DNA from 3 places in the Zhihengliuella halotolerans genome. Region 2 is predicted to be linked to each of the others. Evidence: riboswitches for the same ligand, from Rfam matches in the RefSeq annotation. Region 2 holds a riboswitch; each other region holds the start of a gene.
What was found. A riboswitch is a leader RNA that binds a small molecule or an ion and turns the genes downstream of it on or off. The one in region 2 is predicted to bind thiamine pyrophosphate.

Region 1: another riboswitch for thiamine pyrophosphate. It lies ahead of thiM (hydroxyethylthiazole kinase); the one in region 2 lies ahead of EV380_RS02675 (3-oxoacyl-ACP reductase).
Region 3: another riboswitch for thiamine pyrophosphate. It lies ahead of EV380_RS10020 (ECF transporter S component); the one in region 2 lies ahead of EV380_RS02675 (3-oxoacyl-ACP reductase).

Annotation. Positions count from the first base shown of each region.
Region 1 covers NZ_SHLA01000001.1:3,041,510-3,047,441, reverse strand. The annotation lists gene EV380_RS13995 (CobW family GTP-binding protein) at 1-628, opposite strand, end outside; gene EV380_RS13990 (SDR family oxidoreductase) at 632-1,315, opposite strand; gene EV380_RS13985 (VOC family protein) at 1,422-1,835, shown strand; gene EV380_RS13980 (GyrI-like domain-containing protein) at 1,832-2,452, shown strand; gene EV380_RS13975 (class IV adenylate cyclase) at 2,454-2,966, opposite strand; TPP riboswitch at 3,046-3,141, shown strand; gene thiM (hydroxyethylthiazole kinase) at 3,143-4,087, shown strand; gene EV380_RS16770 (thiamine phosphate synthase) at 4,111-4,806, shown strand; gene thiD (bifunctional hydroxymethylpyrimidine kinase/phosphomethylpyrimidine kinase) at 4,799-5,932, shown strand, end outside.
Region 2 covers NZ_SHLA01000001.1:595,027-600,958, forward strand. The annotation lists gene EV380_RS02660 (sulfite exporter TauE/SafE family protein) at 1-421, shown strand, start outside; gene EV380_RS02665 (alpha/beta fold hydrolase) at 440-1,219, opposite strand; gene EV380_RS02670 (condensation domain-containing protein) at 1,276-2,580, shown strand; TPP riboswitch at 2,631-2,726, shown strand; gene EV380_RS02675 (3-oxoacyl-ACP reductase) at 2,801-3,601, shown strand; gene EV380_RS02680 (LLM class flavin-dependent oxidoreductase) at 3,601-4,938, shown strand; gene EV380_RS02685 (NADP-dependent oxidoreductase) at 5,030-5,932, shown strand, end outside.
Region 3 covers NZ_SHLA01000001.1:2,202,630-2,208,561, forward strand. The annotation lists gene EV380_RS10015 (ATP-binding cassette domain-containing protein) at 1-1,625, opposite strand, end outside; gene EV380_RS10020 (ECF transporter S component) at 1,627-2,238, opposite strand; TPP riboswitch at 2,285-2,398, opposite strand; gene EV380_RS10025 (DUF4235 domain-containing protein) at 2,469-2,738, shown strand; gene mnhG (monovalent cation/H(+) antiporter subunit G) at 2,818-3,177, opposite strand; gene EV380_RS10035 (MrpF/PhaF family protein) at 3,177-3,443, opposite strand; gene EV380_RS10040 (Na+/H+ antiporter subunit E) at 3,443-4,042, opposite strand; gene EV380_RS10045 (Na+/H+ antiporter subunit D) at 4,039-5,673, opposite strand; gene EV380_RS10050 (Na(+)/H(+) antiporter subunit C) at 5,670-5,932, opposite strand, start outside.

The sequences.
Region 1 (5,932 bases), 2.4 Mb from region 2:
GACCGGGGTCCTCCTCCGGGTGCGCGACGTCGAAGAGCAGCGCCGCGTCGATCCGCCCGCCGACGGCGCCCACGACCTCAGCCCGGGCGTTGCGCTCCCGCACGCGGGCGCGAATCCGCTCGACCATGCCCTCGCGTTCGTTGTCGGCGAGGCGGTCGAGCTTGTTGACGACGACGAGCGAGGCGACCTGGTAGCGCAGCGGCGGCAGACCGCCGTCGTCCACCGTGCCGAAGTGCTCGACCGCGTCCACGACGTCGACGACGGCCGCCAGGCGCGCGTGCTCGGACCCGCGGTCGCGGATGAGTTGCGCGAGTGCGACGGGGTCGGCGAGCCCGCTGGCCTCGCCAATGATCGCGTCGAGCGCGAGCCGCGGGGCCGAGAGCTGCTCGAGGGCCTCGTCGAGCTCGGAGACGTCCTCGATGCAGCACAGGCAGCCGCCCGCAATCGAGGCGGGGCGGTCGATCTGACCGGCGACGAGTCCGGCGTCGATGTTGATGTCACCGAAGTCGTTCACGATCACGCCGATGCGGGCGCCGGGCTGGCGCAGCACCTGATTCAGGAGCGTCGTCTTCCCGGCGCCGAGGTAGCCCGCCAACACGATGACCGGCACCGGGGCGGAAGTCGCCACACCCTACTTCCGCGTCGGGCGGACCGACACCGACTCGATGGTGCCGCGCTCGGGCATCTCGACGATGGTGCGCACGGCGGCGGCGATGTCCTCGGGCGCGAGGTGGCGGCCGGCGTCGTATTCCTGGCCGTAGGCCTCGGTGAGGCGCTCCTGCATGGCGGTGTCGACGCGCCCGGGGTGCACGCTGGAGACGCGTACGCCGTTGCCGCGCTCCTCCTCGCGCAGCGCGTCTGTCAGGGCGCGGAGGGCGAACTTGGAGCCGGCGTAGGCGGAGAACCCGGCCCCCGCGGTGAGGCCGGCGCCGGAGTTGATGGCGACGACGAGCCCGCGGGCGGCGCGCAGGGCGGGCAGGGCCTGCCGCGTCAGCTCGGCGACGGCGAAGACGTTGACGTCGAAGAGGCGCTCCCATTCCTCGCGCGCGGTCTCCTCGACCGTGCCGAAGGCCTCGAGGCCCGCGGAGTGCACCAGCACGTCGAGCCGCTCCGGGAGGGGCGCGAGGTCGCCGGTCAGCTCGCAGACCCACGGCTCGGCCGACGGCAGCGAAGCGACCACGGCGGCGACGGCGGCCTCGTCGCGGCCGCCGACGAGCACGTGGTGGGTGTCGGCGAGCGCGCGGGCGATCGCTTCGCCGATGCCGCGGCTGGCTCCGGTGACGAGGGCGGTGGGGCGGGCGGGCGACTGGCTCATGTACGACTCCTCGGATCGGGTTTCGGCTTCCAACCTACTACCGGCCGCCGGGCGGGGCCGCGTTTCCACCCTCGCGTCGCCACCCGCACGGGACGATAATGACCCCATGACCTCTTTCATCAGCCACACGTCGATCGACTGCCGCGATGCGCACGCCCTGTCCGAGTGGTGGAAACCCGTGCTCGGCTACACGGACGACCCGTCTGACCCGAACCTTCCGGGCCACGACGAGTGCCTCATCGTCGACCCGGCCAGCGCCGGGCCCGCCGTTCTCTTCCTGCAGGTACCGGAGCCCAAGACCGTCAAGAACCGCATCCACTTCGACCTGCGCCCGCGGGAGGGCGGACGCGACGACGAACTCGCCAGGTTGCTCGAACTCGGGGCCGTGCAGGTGGCCGATCTTCGCGGCAAGTACGGCCCGGGCACCGGGTGGGTCGTCCTCGCCGACCCCGAAGGCAACGAGTTCTGCATCCTCCGCTCCGCGTCCGAGGTGGCTGCCACGGCCGAGACCCCTGCATGACCGAGAAGATCGACTTCAAGAAGAGCCTCGACGCCTACCGGGCGACGCGGGGCCGGTTCCGCCTGCTCGAGATCCCCGAGATGCGCTACCTGGCCGTCGATGGCCGCGGCGATCCGAACACGTCACCGGCGTACGCCGACACCATCGCGACGCTCTATCCGGTTGCCTACACCCTGAAGTTCGCGAGCAAGCGGGAGCTCGGGCGCGACTACGTCGTCCCGCCACTCGAAGGGCTGTGGTGGGCCGAAGACATGGACGCGTTCACCACCGCGCGCGACAAGTCCCGCTGGGAGTGGACGCTGATGATCATGGTCCCGGACTGGATCGAACCGGACCTGTACGACGACGCCGTCGCACGCGTGCGGGCGAAGGACCCGCCAGCCCGCCTCGGCGACGTCCGCCTGGAGGCCCTCTCCGAGGGCCTCTGCGTGCAGACCCTTCACGTCGGCCCGTACGACGACGAGGCCGCCGTCCTCGAGGCGATGCACCGGGAATTCGTGCCGGAGAACGGGCTGCGGCTGAGCGGCCGCCACCACGAGATCTACCTGAGCGACGCCCGGCGGGTGGCGCCGGAGCGGTTGCGGACGATCCTGCGCCAGCCGGTCGTTTCCGCCTGACTCAGTCGCCCGCCCGAAGATCGACGTAGGCGCCCTCCACCAGCGAACCGGCATCGATCCCGAGGACGCCCAGGAGGCGGTGGGCTTCAGCGACCGCAGCCTCGTGAGTCGCCGTGTGGTCGACCGGGACCTCCAGCTCCACGAAGTCGCCCAGCCCCTCGACGGCGTCCAGATGCACACGTGTCCGCCCGATCCGGTAGACCGTCCGCCGCTTGCGCACCCGCCCGGTCTCGTCGTTTGCCGCGGCCAACACCGCGCGCAGACCATCCGGATCGGAGGTTTCCGAGCAGACGTAGTAGGACGACGCCGGCCCAGGATCGTCCGCCCGCCGGTAGAAGATCAGCACGCCGCGAGCCGAACCGAGGACGCGGAGCTTGAGCCGACCGTTCGGGCACGCGAAGAACGTGTCGTCCTGCTCGACGACGTCCGGCCCCGCATCCGCCATCGCGACGACCGCCGCCTGGAGCCCTTCCGGGTCGGCGGCCCGGGCCTTGATCTCGATGTTCGTCGGCATGCGCGTAGTCAATCACACCGTGACGCCCCGCCAGCCGGCCGAGATGACGCGGCGCCACGCCGGCGCGTAAGCTGGCCCACACAGTGGCACGGGGTGTCCCGCACAGGGACTGAGAGAACACCCGCACACACCTGATCTAGTTCGTACTAGCGGAGGGATGTCGCTTCATGGTTCCCATGTCGCCCACCTTGTCGGACCCCGTACCCGCGGGCGACGGCTTCACCCGACGCGCAACGGCGCTGACCGCGGCCGTGCGCGCAACCAGCCCGTTGATCCAGTGCGCCACCAATCAGGTCGTCGCGAACTTCACCGCCAACGTCCTGCTCGCCGCCGGACCGGCCCCGGCGATGGTGGACGTCCCGGGCGAGGCCGGCGAGTTCGCCGCGATCGCCTCGGCCCTGCTCGTCAACCTCGGCACCCCGCACGAGGCCCAGCGCGTCGGGATGCTCGAGGCCGTCGGAGCGGCCACCGTGCACGGCACGCCCTGGGTGCTCGATCCGGTCGCCGCCGGCGCCGTCGGGCTGCGCACCCGGTTCGCGCACGAGCTGCTCACCCACTCCCCCGCCGTCGTCCGCGGCAACGCCTCGGAGATCCTCGCCCTCGCGGGCACCGGCTCCGGCGGGCGCGGGGTGGACGCAACGGACGACGTCGACGCCGCCGTCCCCGGCGCGGTCCGCCTCGCGCTCACGGCCACCCGGCACGACGGCGCCGCCCCCACTCGCGTGGTCGCCGTCTCCGGCGCCGCCGATCTGATCACCGACGGCCGGGACGTGATCCGGGTCGGCGGCGGTTCGGAGCTGCTGACCCGCGTCACGGGCGGCGGGTGCGCTCTCGGCGCGATCATCGCGGCCTTCGTCGCGACCGGACGGGTCGAGCGGATGACCGATGTCGAATCGGTGGCGGCCGCGCACGCCTTCTACTCCGCCGCCGCTGAGCGCGCCGCCGCAGGCACCCCGGGGCCGGGCTCGTTCCAGGCGGCGTTCCTCGACGCGCTCGCCACCGTCACCCCCGCGGACATCGGCGCATTCGTGGGCGGGCATGCACGTGTCGCCCGCGTGCAGGACGCGGCGGAGCCGATCGGCCAGAATCCTCGTGGCGCGGACGCGGGAGACACCCGGTGAGCCGCCGGTACTCCGCAGATGACTTGGCTATATACCTTGTCGCGGATGCTGAGAGCACCGTCGGCCGGGAACTCGCGGACATCGTGGCCGGTGCCGTCGCCGGCGGTTTGCGCATGGTGCAGCTACGGGCCAAGAACCTGCCGGCCCGGGACTTCCTGGCCGCCACGATCGCGTCCGCCGCGCACACCGCGGGCCGCGCCACCCTGGTGGTGAACGACCGCGTAGACGTCTTCCTCGCCGCACGCTCCGCGGGCGCCGCCGTCGACGGCGTGCACCTCGGCCAGTCCGACCTGCCGGCTACGGCGGTGCGCGAACTCATCGGGGCGGACGCGGTGCTGGGCCTGAGCGCATCGGAGCCGGGTGAGCTCGATGACCTCGCGAGCCTCCGCGCGGGCACCGTCGACTACCTGGGCACCGGCGCGATCCGCGCGACGCCGACGAAGAAGGACCATCCAGACCCCCTCGGCTGGGACGGCTTCGCCCGCTTCGTGGACCTCGTGCGCGCGGGCGCCGACGCATCTCCGGGCTCCGGCCTGAACACCGCCGCTGGCCAGCCCCTGCCCTGCGTCGCGATCGGCGGGGTCGCCGCGGGCGACGCCGCCGCCGCCCGCTCCTCCTCCGCGGCCGGGCTGGCCGTCGTGCGCGCGATCTGCGCCGCCGACGATCCCGCCCGGGCCGCCGCCGACCTCGTCACCGAATGGAATCAAGCACATGTCTGAGATCCCCAACGTCCTCTCGATCGCCGGTTCCGACCCGTCCGGCGGCGCCGGCATCCAGGCCGACCTGAAGTCCATCGCCGCGTGCGGTGGCTACGGGATGGCCGCTCTGACGGCCCTGACCGCGCAGAACACCCGCGGGGTCACGGGCGTGCACCTGCCGCCGGCCGACTTCGTCACCGCCCAGCTGGACGCGATCGCCGACGACGTCCGCGTCGACGCCGTGAAGATCGGCATGCTCGCCAACGTCGAGACCATCGAGGCCGTCGGCGCGTGGCTCGCACCCCGGCGCGGACCGGGCGGCCCCGCCGTGGTGCTGGACCCGGTCATGGTCGCCACGAGCGGGGACCGGCTCACCGACGACGACACCGTCGCCGCCCTGCGCTACCTGGTCTCCCACGCGGATCTCGTCACCCCGAACCTGCCCGAGCTCGCCGTCCTGCTCGACACCGAGCCGGCCACCACGTGGCCCGAGGCCCTCGAGCAGGCCCAGCGCCTGGCCCAGCAGGCGGACGTCCTGGTGCTCGCCAAGGGCGGGCACCTCGCCGGGCACGACGACGGCGCGACCGCCGGCCGGTGCCCCGACGCGCTCGTGGGACTCGACGGCGTCGTCCTGGAACTCGACGACGAGCGCGTGGACACGACGAGCACGCACGGGACCGGGTGCTCGCTGTCGTCGGCGATGGCGACGCTCTACGCGCGGTTCGGCGACTGGCCCACCGCGCTGCGGGCCGCGAAGGGCTGGCTGACGCAGGCGCTGCGCGACGCGGCCGATCTCGACGTCGGCTCCGGTCACGGGCCGGTCGGCCACCTCGGTCAGCTCTGGGCGGGGAAGTCCGTCCCGGACCCGCGCGCCGACGTGCAGTACTGGTGGGACCTCATCGAGGATCTTCGGGCGCGGATCGACGACGTCTGGTTCGTTAAGCAGCTGGCCGACGGGACGCTCGAGCGCGCGGACTTCGAGCACTACCTGGCGCAGGACTCGATCTACCTTCGCACGTACTCCAAGGTCCTCTCGCGGGCGGCGCAGCTGGCCCCCACTCTGGACGAGCAGCAGTTCTGGGCGAACAGCGCCAGCGAGTGCCTGGCGGTGGAGCTGGGGTTGCACCAGGCGCGGTTGGCCGAGGCG
Region 2 (5,932 bases):
GCTCGCGCTGCTGGGCTTCGCGCTGTGGCAGCGACGGGCGAAGGCCCGGTCCGACGCGGTCGCATCGCCGTCGCGCGCGGCCGGCTACGGTTACGGCACGCTCGGCGGATTCACGACGATGGTCGCCAACGCCGGAGGACCGGTCATGAGCCTGTACCTGCTCTCCATGCGCCTGCCCGTGAAGGCCTTCCTCGGCACCACGGCTTACTTCTTCTTCGCCGTGAACCTGGCCAAGCTGCCGTTCCAGATCGGTCTGGGCCTGCTAGATGCGCAAATCTTCGCGATCTCCGCCGCCCTGGTTCCGCTCGTCGTGGTCGGGGCTTTCGCCGGTCGCTGGCTCGCGACGCGCATCTCGCAGCGGTTCTTCGAGGTCGCGGTCCTGGTCCTGACCGGGGTCGGCGCGGCGAACCTGCTGATCTGAACGACGGCGCCCGGGCGCTCAGCCGTGCTGGGCGACGTCTTGGCTCAGGATTCCGGGCCACGTGCGGACCTCGTCCGGCGTGGATGCGACCTGCAGCCGCGCCTCGGGGAGCAGCGACGCGAGCGCCTCAGCCGTGGAAAGCGGGTGGGCGGGGTCGTCGACCCACGCGAGGATCGTTGCCGGCACCCCGAGCCCGGCGATCGTCTCGCGCGGGGGCAGATCGGTGTCCGCCGCCCCGCGGAACAGTGCGGGCAGCAGGTGCTCGGCGACGTCGGGTACCGTCGCTGGTGCGCCCACCGTCGCCGGCGGCGGCGGGACGTTGGCGCCGGCGGCCACGAACGCGCGCGCCCCGCGCCGCTCGATGAGCGCGGCGGCCCGCCGGTAGTCCTCACCCTTGGCGGCACGCGTCTGCCACGCCGTCGGCGGGACCAGCAGGGTCAGGCCGCAGAAGCGCCCCGGGTCGCGCACCGCGGCGTGCAGCAGCGTCGCCGCACCCATCGACGGCCCCACCCCGTGCACGGCCTCGCCCGGGAAGAAACGCTCGAGCAGGGCCAGCAGGTCCTCCGCCAGCACCTCCCAGCGGTAGTCGCCGGGCGCCTGTCGCCCCGTCGACCGCCCGTGCCCGCGCGCGTCGTAGCGCAACAGCCGCGTCCCGCTGAGCCCGCGGCCGAGGTCCAGATCGAGCACCCGGTCGCGGGCGCGCGAGGACGTCAGGCCGTGCAGCTGGACCACCGGATGCCCGCCCTCATCGCTGAGCTCCACGTCCAGGTCGGCACCCGGAACCGTGAACTTCGCCATGGGGCCTCCCGTCATGATGCTGTCGCGGTGCGGAAATTGAAGGTTAGGCTACCAGCATGCGGCTCACCAGCATCGCGCAGTTGCGTCTGCCTTTCGGGCGGCTTTACGGGTACGACGTCGCCGTCTCGTCTCCCGCGGGCGCGTTGCCCCTGTCCTTCGATCAGCGCCGCCACGTCGGCGTGGGCGAGCGGCCCGGGGCGTGGATGGGTGTGTCCTTCCGCCTCGCGGAGACGCTCTCGAAGGACGACTTGGCCGCGGCGTGGCTGGCCGTGATCGCCCGGCATGGCACCCTGCGTTCGGTTGTCGACCCCGGCGACGGCGACGGTCCCCGCCTGCACCAGGTCCACGTCGGCGCCGGCCGCTGGGTAGAGCACCCGATCGGCGCTGGCCAGGCCGTCGAGGCCGCGGTCCGCGACGTCTTCGACCGCCGCTGCACGCCCTTCTCGACGCCGTCGCACCGGATCTGCGTGCTCGAGACCGCCGCCGGACCCACGGTGATCGTCGCCGCCGACCACACCCACGTGGACATGTGGTCGATGCTCGTCATCGTCCGCGACCTCGTTGCCGCGCTCCGCGGCACGCACGACGGCGCCGGCCCCGTGCTGCCGCCGGCGCCCGACTTCGCCGAGCACACCCGCGCCCTCACCGACCGGCCCGCCGCCCCCGAGGACGTCCGCCGCCGCTGGGCCGAGATCATGCACGTCGGCGCCGGGGGCATGCCGGTGTTCCCGCTGCCGCTCGGTCCATCCGCGCCGCACCCCGAACGCGTCGAGGTCCGCGACGTGCTCGGCACCGCGGCCTGCGCCGCGCTCGCCGAGAGCGCCCGTGCCGCCGGCGTCTCGACCCTCACCTCGGCCGTGTCGGCGATGACCGCCGTGACCGCCGAGCTCGCCGGATCCGCCCTGCGTGCGGTCTTCCCCGTGCACAGCCGGCACGACGACGCCTGGCACGACTCCGTGGGCTGGTTCATCACCAATTCGGTGCTCGAGTCGGGCGATCCGGAGCCTGGCGCCTGCGCACGTGCGGTGAAGGCCGCCGTGCGGCTCGGGTCGTACCCCCTAGAGGAGCTGCTGCGCCCGTGGGGCGGGATGCCGGCGACGCCGGGCATGTTCGCAATCTCGTGGCTGGACCTGCGCCGACTGCCGGTCCGGGTGCCGCCGGAGTGCCTCGACATGCACTACGTGGGCGCGAGCATCGCGACCGACGGCGTCATGTTGTGGTTCATCCTCGACGAATCGGGACTGCACCTGCGGTGCCGCTACCCGGACACGCACGAGGCGCGGGCGAACGTCGGGGCCTGGCTCGACGCCGTCGTACTGCGCCTGCAGGCCTCCGCGCGGGCGCCACAGCCGCAGCCCTGAGCGGGCACGCGCCCGGGCCGCGGGCGGCGGGCACCGTGATACGGTCCTTGGGAAACGACTCGGGGCGCCACCACCGGTGGCTGAGATGCGACCCGTAGAACCTGATCCAGTTAGTACTGGCGAAGGGAATGTCCGATGCGATCCCGCGCATCCCCCGGTGATACCGGCTTCCGCGGGCGCCCCAGACGCACCCTCGCCGCAAGAGCAGAAGGGCGAGCACATGACAACAGCAACAGCCGCGGAAGCGCAGCAGACGGCCCCGGCGATCTCCGACCAGGTGGTCCTCGTGACCGGCGGGGCGCGCGGATTGGGCCGGGCCATCACCGAGGCGTTCCTGCGCGAGGGCGCGCGGGTCGTCATCGGCTACAACGCGAGCCGTCAGGCCGCCGAGGAGCTCGCCGCCGCGCACCCCGGCCGCGTCGTCGCCGTGCAGGCCGACGTCCGCGACCGGGCGCAGGTCGAGGCGCTCGTCGCCGCGGCCAAGGCCGCGTTCGGCGCACCGCTGGCGACCGTGGTCAACAACGCGCTGGTTGACTTCTCCTTCAACGGCGACGGCCGCTCGCACGCCCACGAGATCACCTACGACGAGTTCTCCCAGCAGTTCTCCGGCACCGTCGAGGGCGCGATCAACGTCGTCCAGGCAGCCCTGGCCGACTTCGCGGAGCTCGGCTCCGGCCGCGTCGTGAACGTCGGCACCAACCTCTTCCAGAACCCCGTCGTGCCGTACCACGACTACACCGCGGCCAAAGCGGCACTGCTCTCCCTGACGCGCACCTTCGCCGCCGACCTGGGGCCGCGCGGCATCCGCGTGAACATGGTCAGCGGCGGGCTGCTGCGCACGACCGACGCGAGCGCGGCGACCCCGGAGGCCGTGTTCGACGCGATCGCCGAGGGCACCCCGCTGCGCTCGGTCACGACGCCGGCCGAGTTCGCGGACGCCGTCCTCTTCTTCGCCTCGCCCTGGGCGCGGTCCGCCACGGGGCAGAACCTCGTGATCGACGGCGGGCTGGTGAAGGACTGATGCCCGGCGTCCGGCAGGTGCACCTCAACCTCTTCGCGCACGGCTGCGGGCACCACGTCGCCGCGTGGCGGCACCCGGACTCGAGCGTCGGGCGCCTCGGCGACATCGAGTACTGGGAGGGCCTCGCCCGCACGGCAGAGCGCGGGCTCTTTGACGCGGTCTTCCTGGCCGACGGCCAATCGGTGGGCCTCGACGGGCTCGACCGCGGGCCGCGCTGGTACCTGGAGCCGGTCACGACGCTCACCGCGATGGCCCGGGCAACCGAGAACATCGGCCTCGTCACGACGATCTCCAGCACCTTCTGGAATCCGTTCAACGCGGCCCGGCAGCTCGCGAGCCTCGACCACATCTCCGGTGGCCGGGCCGGCGTGAACGTCGTGACCTCGATGACCGACGCAGAGGCGCGCAACCACTCGATGGAGGCGCTGCCTCCCCATGAGGAGCGCTACGCGCGGGCGGAGGAGTTCGTGCGCGTGATCACCGGCCTCTGGGACTCCTGGCCATCCGAATCGATCCTCGCGGACCGTAAGGGCAAGTACGTCGACGCCGAGCTGCTGAAGCCGCTCGACCACCACGGCGCCGCGTTCGATGTCGCTGGTCCTCTCAACGTGCCGCAGTCGCCGCAGGGCCGGCCCGTGCTCTTCCAGGCCGGAGCCTCCGAGCCCGGGCGCGACCTGGCCGCCCGCTACGCTGAGGGCGTCTACGCGGTGGCGTGGGATCTGGAGTCGGCGCGGGCCTACCGCGAGGACATCCGCTCCCGAGCCGCTGCCCACGGCCGCGATCCCGACTCCCTGACGATCATGCCCGGCCTCGTCACGTACGTCGCGCGCACCGACGAGGAGGCGCGGCGGCGCCAGCGGGAGCTCAACGAGCTGCTGCCCGTGGAGGACTCCCTGCGTCAACTGTCGTTCTTCGTCGGCACCGACACCTCCGGCTGGGAGCTCGACGCCCCCGTCCCGGAGCTGCCGCCGCTCGAGGAGTTCACGGGGCCGCAGGGCCGCTACGCGACGGTGCTTCGCATCATCGAGAGCACCCGACCGACCGTGCGCGAGCTGCTCGGCTACCTCGCCGCCGGTGGCGGGCACGCCACGTTCATCGGCACCCCCGAGGCCATCGCGGACGAGATCGAGCGGTGGATCGACGCCGGTGCCGCCGATGGCTTCAATCTGATGCCTCCAGCGCTGCCGGCGAGCATCGAGGACTTCGTCGACCTCGTGGTCCCGGTCCTGCAGGAGCGCGGGCGCTTCCGCCGCGAGTACGGCGCCGGCACCTTGCGCTCGCACCTGTCGGAGGAACCGGCGACGCGAGCCGGCCTGGCCGCGGCCGCCGCTGGATAGCGCCGCTGGGTAGCGGCCCGCCGTCGGCGAAGTCACAGGCCGGGCCGGGAATGCGGGCGCCGGGCGCGCGGTTGTGCTGGGTATGCGAGCCATGACTTACCGTGAATACGGCACCCCAGACACCCTCGAACTCACCGACCAGCCGACCCCCAGCGTCGGCCCCGGCGCGGTCCTGATCCGCGTCGAGCGCGCGGCGGTCAACCCCGTCGATTGGAAACTGATGGCCGGCGGCCTGGACGGCCTGCTCGACGCCGTCTTCCCGGTCATCCCGGGCTGGGACGTCTCCGGCGTCGTCGAGCAGGTCGGCCCCGACACCCCGGAATTCGCCCCGGGCGACCGCGTCGCGGCCTACGGCCGCAAGGACGTCGTCTCGGGCGGCACGTTCGCCGAGTTCGTCGCACTCCCGGCCACGTCCGTCGCGCGCGTGCCCGAATCGGTCTCGTACGACGCCGCTGCGGGCCTGCCGCTCACGGGCCTGACCGCCCAGCGTTCGCTCGAGACGCTCGAGCTGACCGAGGAGGACACACTCCTGATCCACGCGGCCTCCGGCGGCGTCGGATTCCTCGCCGCGCAGCTCGCGCTTGAAATCGGCGCGACCGTGATCGGCACGGCCTCGGAGCGCAACCACGAGAAGCTGCGCGCACTCGGCGTCATTCCGGTGACGTACGGCGACGGGCTGGCCGAGCGCGTGCGCGCGGTGGCGCCCGGCGGCGTGACGGCCGTCGCCGACTTCGTCGGGGGAGTCCTGTCCGAGACGCAGGCGGTCCTTGCCGAAGGCGGGCGGCACGTCTCGATCGCCGACCCGACCGTCGAGGGCGCGGGCGGACGCTGGGTCTGGGTCCGCCCCGACGGCGCGCGCCTGCAGGAGCTCCTCCAGAAGGTCGCGGCCGGCACCTTGCGCGTCGAGATCGACCGCACGTTCGCCCTGGCCGAGTCGGCGGCGGCGCTCGAGGCCAACCAGGCCGGCGCGAACGGCAAGATCCTCATCGACGCC
Region 3 (5,932 bases), 1.6 Mb from region 2:
ACGAGCGTCACGCACCCGATCGCGGCCAGCTTCGACAACGGATTCGCCCGCCCGAGGAAGCTCCGCGCCGCCCGCTGGCTCGGTTCCAGCGAGAGCCGCGGCTGCTGCGGACCCTCTGGCACGACGACGTCGCCCAGATCCCGCACGTCGATCTGCTCGGCGCCGATCGCCTGCGCGAAATGCTCGTCGTGCGTGACCGCGACGATCGACGTCCCGGCCTCCCGCTCCGCGCGCAACAGCAGGGCCAGCTCGCGCCACGTGTTCGCGTCCTGCCCGAACGTCGGTTCGTCGAGAATCAGCACGCGCGGCCGGGTCGCCAGGACGGCCGCCACGGAGAGACGCCGCTTCTCCCCGCCCGAGAGCGTGAACGGGTTGGCCTCGGCGAGCTCCGTCAACCCGAGGCGGTCGAGCAGCTCGTCGGTGCGGGCCGCGATCTCGGCCTCGTCCATGAGCGGCCGCCCGTCCTCACCGCGGGCGTGACGCTGACCGTACTCCAGTTCCTCGCGCACGCTCGGGGCCACGAACTGATGCTCCGGTTCCTGGAACACGGAGCCGATGCGGCTGACCAGGTCCGCCGCGCGCCACGCGTACGGCCGCGCGAGCGGTCCGGAGCCGCCGTCGTAGGTGAGCTCACCGCCGAACTCCGGCAGCAGGCCGCCGAGCGTCAGCGCGAGCGTCGACTTGCCAGCGCCGTTGGGCCCCGTCACGCAGACCGCGCGGCCGGCCGTCAGTTCGAGGTCGACGCCCGTGAGGTTCGGGGCGTCGTTTTTGCCGCGGCCGACGGCGAGGCCGCGGGCGGAGAGCGCCGTCGTCGTGCCCGTCGCCGGGGACACTGGCGGGAGCACGGGCACGTGGCCCGGGACCCAGACGCCCGCGGCGATGAGCCGCTCGCGCACGGGGCCGGGCGCGAAGAGCTCGTCGGGCGTACCGGCCGCGACGATGCCTCCGCCGGGTTCGAGGACGAGGACGCGGTCGACGTGCGGGGCCCACGCGGAGAGCCGGTGCTCGACGATCACGGCCGTCGCGCCGGTCTCGTCGAGCACGCGCACGACGGCGTCGCGCACCTCGAGCACGCCGTCCGGGTCGAGGTTGGCGGTGGGTTCGTCGAGCAGCAGCAGCTTCGGGGCCATCGCGAGCAGGCCCGCGAGCGCGAGCCGCTGCTTCTGGCCTCCGGAGAGCGCCGAGGTCGACGCCTGCAGGTCCACATCGAGTCCGACCGCCGCGAGGGCCGCGTCGACCCGGGGGCCGATCTGCTCGCGCGGGACCGCGTGGTTCTCGCAGCCGAAGGCGACGTCGTCTCCCACCGTCGACTGGACGACCTGCGTCTCCGGATCCTGCTGCATGAGGCCGGTGGCACCCGTCAGCTCGTGCGCGGGCACCCCGTCGATACTCAGGCTGCCGGCGGCCTCGGACTCATCGTCCTCGTGCACGACCCCCGCGAGGGCGTGCAGCAGCGTCGACTTGCCGGCCCCGGACGGGCCGACCAGCAGGACGCGCTCGCCCGGGGACACGCGCAGGTCCAGGCCGGACACGGCCGGCGTCGTGCGGTCCGCATGGCGCCAGCCCCACCCCGAGGCGACGACTTCGGCCCCGGCGACCCGGGTGCTGGGATCGACGGTTGTCACCTCAGCCCCGAACCGGTTCCTGCGCGGCCTTGCGCGAAGCGAGCGAGGACAGGGCGCCGGTGCGTGCCAGGGCGCGGGTCACAGCCCACGAGAGGAAGCCGGCGATAACCAGGCCCGAGACGACGGCGAAGCCCATGTAGGCGAACTTCATGGGCAGCGTGTAGGCCGGGTACCAGTTGACGATGAACAGGGCGTTGACGGCCGCGAACAACGCTGCGCCGAATCCGCCGAGCAGGGCGGCGGGCAGCCCGAAGCGGCGGTAGCGGAAGGCCGCGAAAGCGGCCTCAGCGCCGAGCCCCTGGACGAGTCCCGAGAGCAGCACCGTCATGCCCCAGTGCGAACCCATCAGCATTTCGACGACCGCGGCGACGATCTCGCAGTAGAGCGCGGCACCGGGCTTGCGGATGATCAGGGCGCCGAGCACGGCCGGGAACAGCCACATGCCCAGCACGAGCCCGGACGCCGGCGGGAAGCCGGCCCACAGGAACTGGATGCCTACATAGGAGAAGTTCCAGGCCCAGAAGATGACGCCGGAGACAACCGCGATGACGGAAGCGATGACGATGTCGGCGACGCTCCAGCCGGTCCGGCTGGGCTTCGTGATTGTTTTCATGATGGTCCTCCTTGGACTACAAGGAGGGGAAGACGCGTTGGACGCGTCCCAAGAGAACTCGACTCCCTTCGCCGGTACTAACCGGATCAGGTTCGAGGGTCTGCGCGTTGCGCACTCTCAGCGTTCCGCCGCGATGGCGAACGCTCCCCTGTCGTAAGTGATGTGCTGGCCAGTCTAGCGCCGCGCTATGCTGGGCGGGTAATCGCCCTGCCACGACGGGAGTAATGCACGTGAACCTGATTCTGAAGCTACTCGGGACCGCGGTTTCACTCGGCGCCGGTTTCGCCGGCTCGAAGATTGTCGACAGCGTCTGGCTCAAAGCCACCGGCCAGAAGCCGCCGAAACCCGGCGACAAGGAAGCCCAAGCGGAGTCGAGCCTGCGCCAGGCTCTCGGATTCGCCGTGACGTCGGCGATCGTGGCCGCGGTGATCCAGGTCCTGACCGAGCGCGGCACCGAGAGCGCCATCACCTACTTCAAGCGGACCGCGGACGAGGTCTAGCACGCAAGAGGGCGGCGGCCGCACACTCCGAAGACGGGCAGTGCGGCCGCCGCCCTCTTTCAGGTCTCGGGCCTTCCGGTCAGTCCTCGCGATCGGAATGCGCGGCCACGACGGCGTCGAGTTCGTCGCGCTCGAGCGTCTCGCGGTTCAGGTGCCGGGTCCGGTAGCCGGCGCGGCTGACCATGTGCGCGCTGACCGGCGCCGTGACCAGCTGCAGCAGCCACGCGAAGATCAGGATCGGAACGGTCGCCCAGCTGCCCGTCTGCAGCGCGACCGCCATCAAGAGGAGCAGCAGGCCGAGCACCTGCGGCTTGGTCGCGGCGTGCATCCGCGAGAGCAGGTCCGGGAACCGGAGCATGCCGAGCGCCGCGGCGAAGGACATCAGCGAGCCCACGACCAGGCAGATCGCCGTCGCGATGTCGCGAATCATCTCCCACATCACGAGTTCCTCCGATCGGTCACGTAGCGCGAGATCGTCACGGAGCCGATGAACCCGAGCACGCAGGCGAGCACCACGAACGCCAAGTGGTCAGTATGCCCCGCGACAGCCATGTCGATGCACAGAGCCGCGATGATGATCGCGAGCAGCACGTCCATGGCGATGGCCCGCTCCAAGATGGACGGGCCGCGCATGATGCGCACGATCACGAGCACCGTGGCGAGGCCGAGCAAGATCCCCGAGATCCAGGCGGCAACGGTCAGCATCAGGCGTCCTCCTTCTTCAATGCGTCGAGTTCTGCGCGCGTGCCCATGACCTTGATCAAACCGGCTTCGGTCGCCCGCGCCGAGGCTCGGAAGGCCTCCGCCTCCTCATCGGTATCGACATCGAGGACGTGCATGTAGAGGATCGCCGAGCGCCTGTCGACTTCCACGACGACCGAGCCCGGGATGAGCGTGAGCGTGTGCGCGACGAGGGTGACCATGAGGTCGTTGTGGCTGCGCAGCGGCACACCGACGATGGCGGAGCGGACGCGCCGCCCGCGGAAGACCGCCAGGGCGAACACGTTCATGCTGGCCACCACGACGTTGCCGAGGAAACGGACGATGAAGAGCAGGGCCTGCCAGAGGTTGAACCTGCCGGAGAGGTGCACCGGCGGCAGCCTGAACGCGGAGACGATCCCGAGGGAGATGAGGAAGCCGAAGACGAGGTTTCCGGCGCTGAAGTCGATCCACATCGCACCCCACAGCAGCGTCATGCCCACGATGAGCGGCAGCTCGACCATGAACCTGCGGCGTCGTCGCCGCAGTACGGCAGCGACGTGCCGGAGCTTGCGCCGGCGGTTGGACACGGCGGGCATCGTCATCGCCCACCTCCAACAGTCTCGGGGTTGCCGGGGTTCGGTACGTAACCGTCGAAAGCGTCGGGGCCGAGGACCGCCTCGATGTAAGGAGTGCGCTCGAACATGCTCTCCGCTGCCTGATCGGAGAACTCGAACAGCGGCCCCGCGAAGACGGTCAGGGCCACGCCGAGGAGCACGAGCGCCGCCGTCGCGCCCACCATCGTCGGCGGCAGCGTACGACGGCGGGTGGCCACCGCCGTCGTCGTGCCCTCCTCGAGGGCGTCGAGAAGCCGCGGCTCCGGGTCTTCGGCGTCGGCCGCGCGGCGCCAGAACGCCCGGTTCCAGACGCGGGCGATGGCCAGCAAGGTCAGCAGCGACGTCGCGGCGGCGCCGACGAGCAGGACCCAGGCCACCGGCGTGCCCAAGGCGACGCCGCCCTGCATGAGACCGAGTTTGCCCAGGAAGCCGGAGAACGGCGGGATGCCGGCCAGGTTCATCGCGGGCACGAAGAACAGGACGGCCAGCAGCGGCGAGAGCTTCGCGAGCGATCCCAGCCGGTCGACGTTGGAGCTGCCGGCCCGGCGTTCGATGAGGCCCGCGACGAGGAAGAGCGAGGTCTGGACGATGATGTGGTGGGCGACGTAGTAGACGGTCGCGCCGAGGGCCACCACATTGCCCACGGCGAGCCCGAAGACCATGTAGCCGATGTGGCTCGTGAGCGTGAACGAGAGCATGCGCTTGATGTCCTGCTGGGCGATGGCGCCGAGGATTCCCACGAGCATCGTCAGCAGCGCGACGAACATGAGCAGCGTGTTGATGCGCTCACCCGGGAACAGGAGCGTCTCGGTGCGCACCATCGCGTACACGCCGACCTTCGTCAGGAGGCCGGCGAACACGGCTGTCACCGGGGCCGGGGCTGTCGGGTAGGAGTCGGGCAGCCAGAAGGACAGCGGGAAGACCGCCGCCTTGACCCCGAACGCCGCCAGCAGCATCAGGTGCAGGACCATCTGCAGGCCCGGGGCGAGCTCGCCGAGCTTGAGGCCCAGGTCCGCCATGTTGACCGTTCCGGTCGCGGCGTAGATCATGCCGATCGCGATGAGGAACAGCAGCGAGGAGACCACGGAGACGACGACGTACGTGATGCCTGCGCGGATGCGCGGGGCCGTGCCGCCGAGAGTGAGCAGCACGTATGAGGCGGTCAGCAGGATCTCGAAGCCGACGTACAGGTTGAAGAGGTCGCCAGCGAGGAACGCGTTCGAGACGCCCGCCACGAGCACCAGGTAGGTGGGGTGGAAGATCGAGATCGGGCCGTCTTCGTCGCCGTCGGCCATGCCCTGCGCCGTCGCGTACACGAGCACGGCGAGCGAGACCGCAGTCGAGACCACCAGCATGAGCGCGGAGAACTCGTCGACCACCATGCTGATCCCGAACGGAGCCTCCCAGCCGCCCAGCTGGACGACCTGGGCGCCGTGCGTGGCGGCTGAGATCAGCAGGGTGATCTCGAACAGCAGGGTCAGGCTCAGCGCGGTGATCGTAATCGTGCGCTGGGCGCGGGAGTGCTGGCGGAGCACGAACGCGAGCGCGGCGCCGAAGATCGGGAGGGCGACGGCGAGCGGTGCGATGGACGCGAGGAAGGCGAGCACTGTGTGGGTCATGGGCGCGCCCCCTTCGATTCGGCGTCGTCCTGGGAGAACTCGGTGGTGTCCTCGGGGACGTCGGCGTCCTCCTCGACGTCGAAGTGACCCTGCTCGGCCACGCGGAGGTCCTCGGGGTCGTCGAGGACTTCGTCGCGCTTGGCGATGACCCAGGAGCGGTAGATCAGCGCGAGCATGAACGCGGTGACGGCGAATGTGATGACGATGGCCGTCAGGATCAGCGCCTGGGGCAACGGATCCGCATATTCCTCCGCGGGAA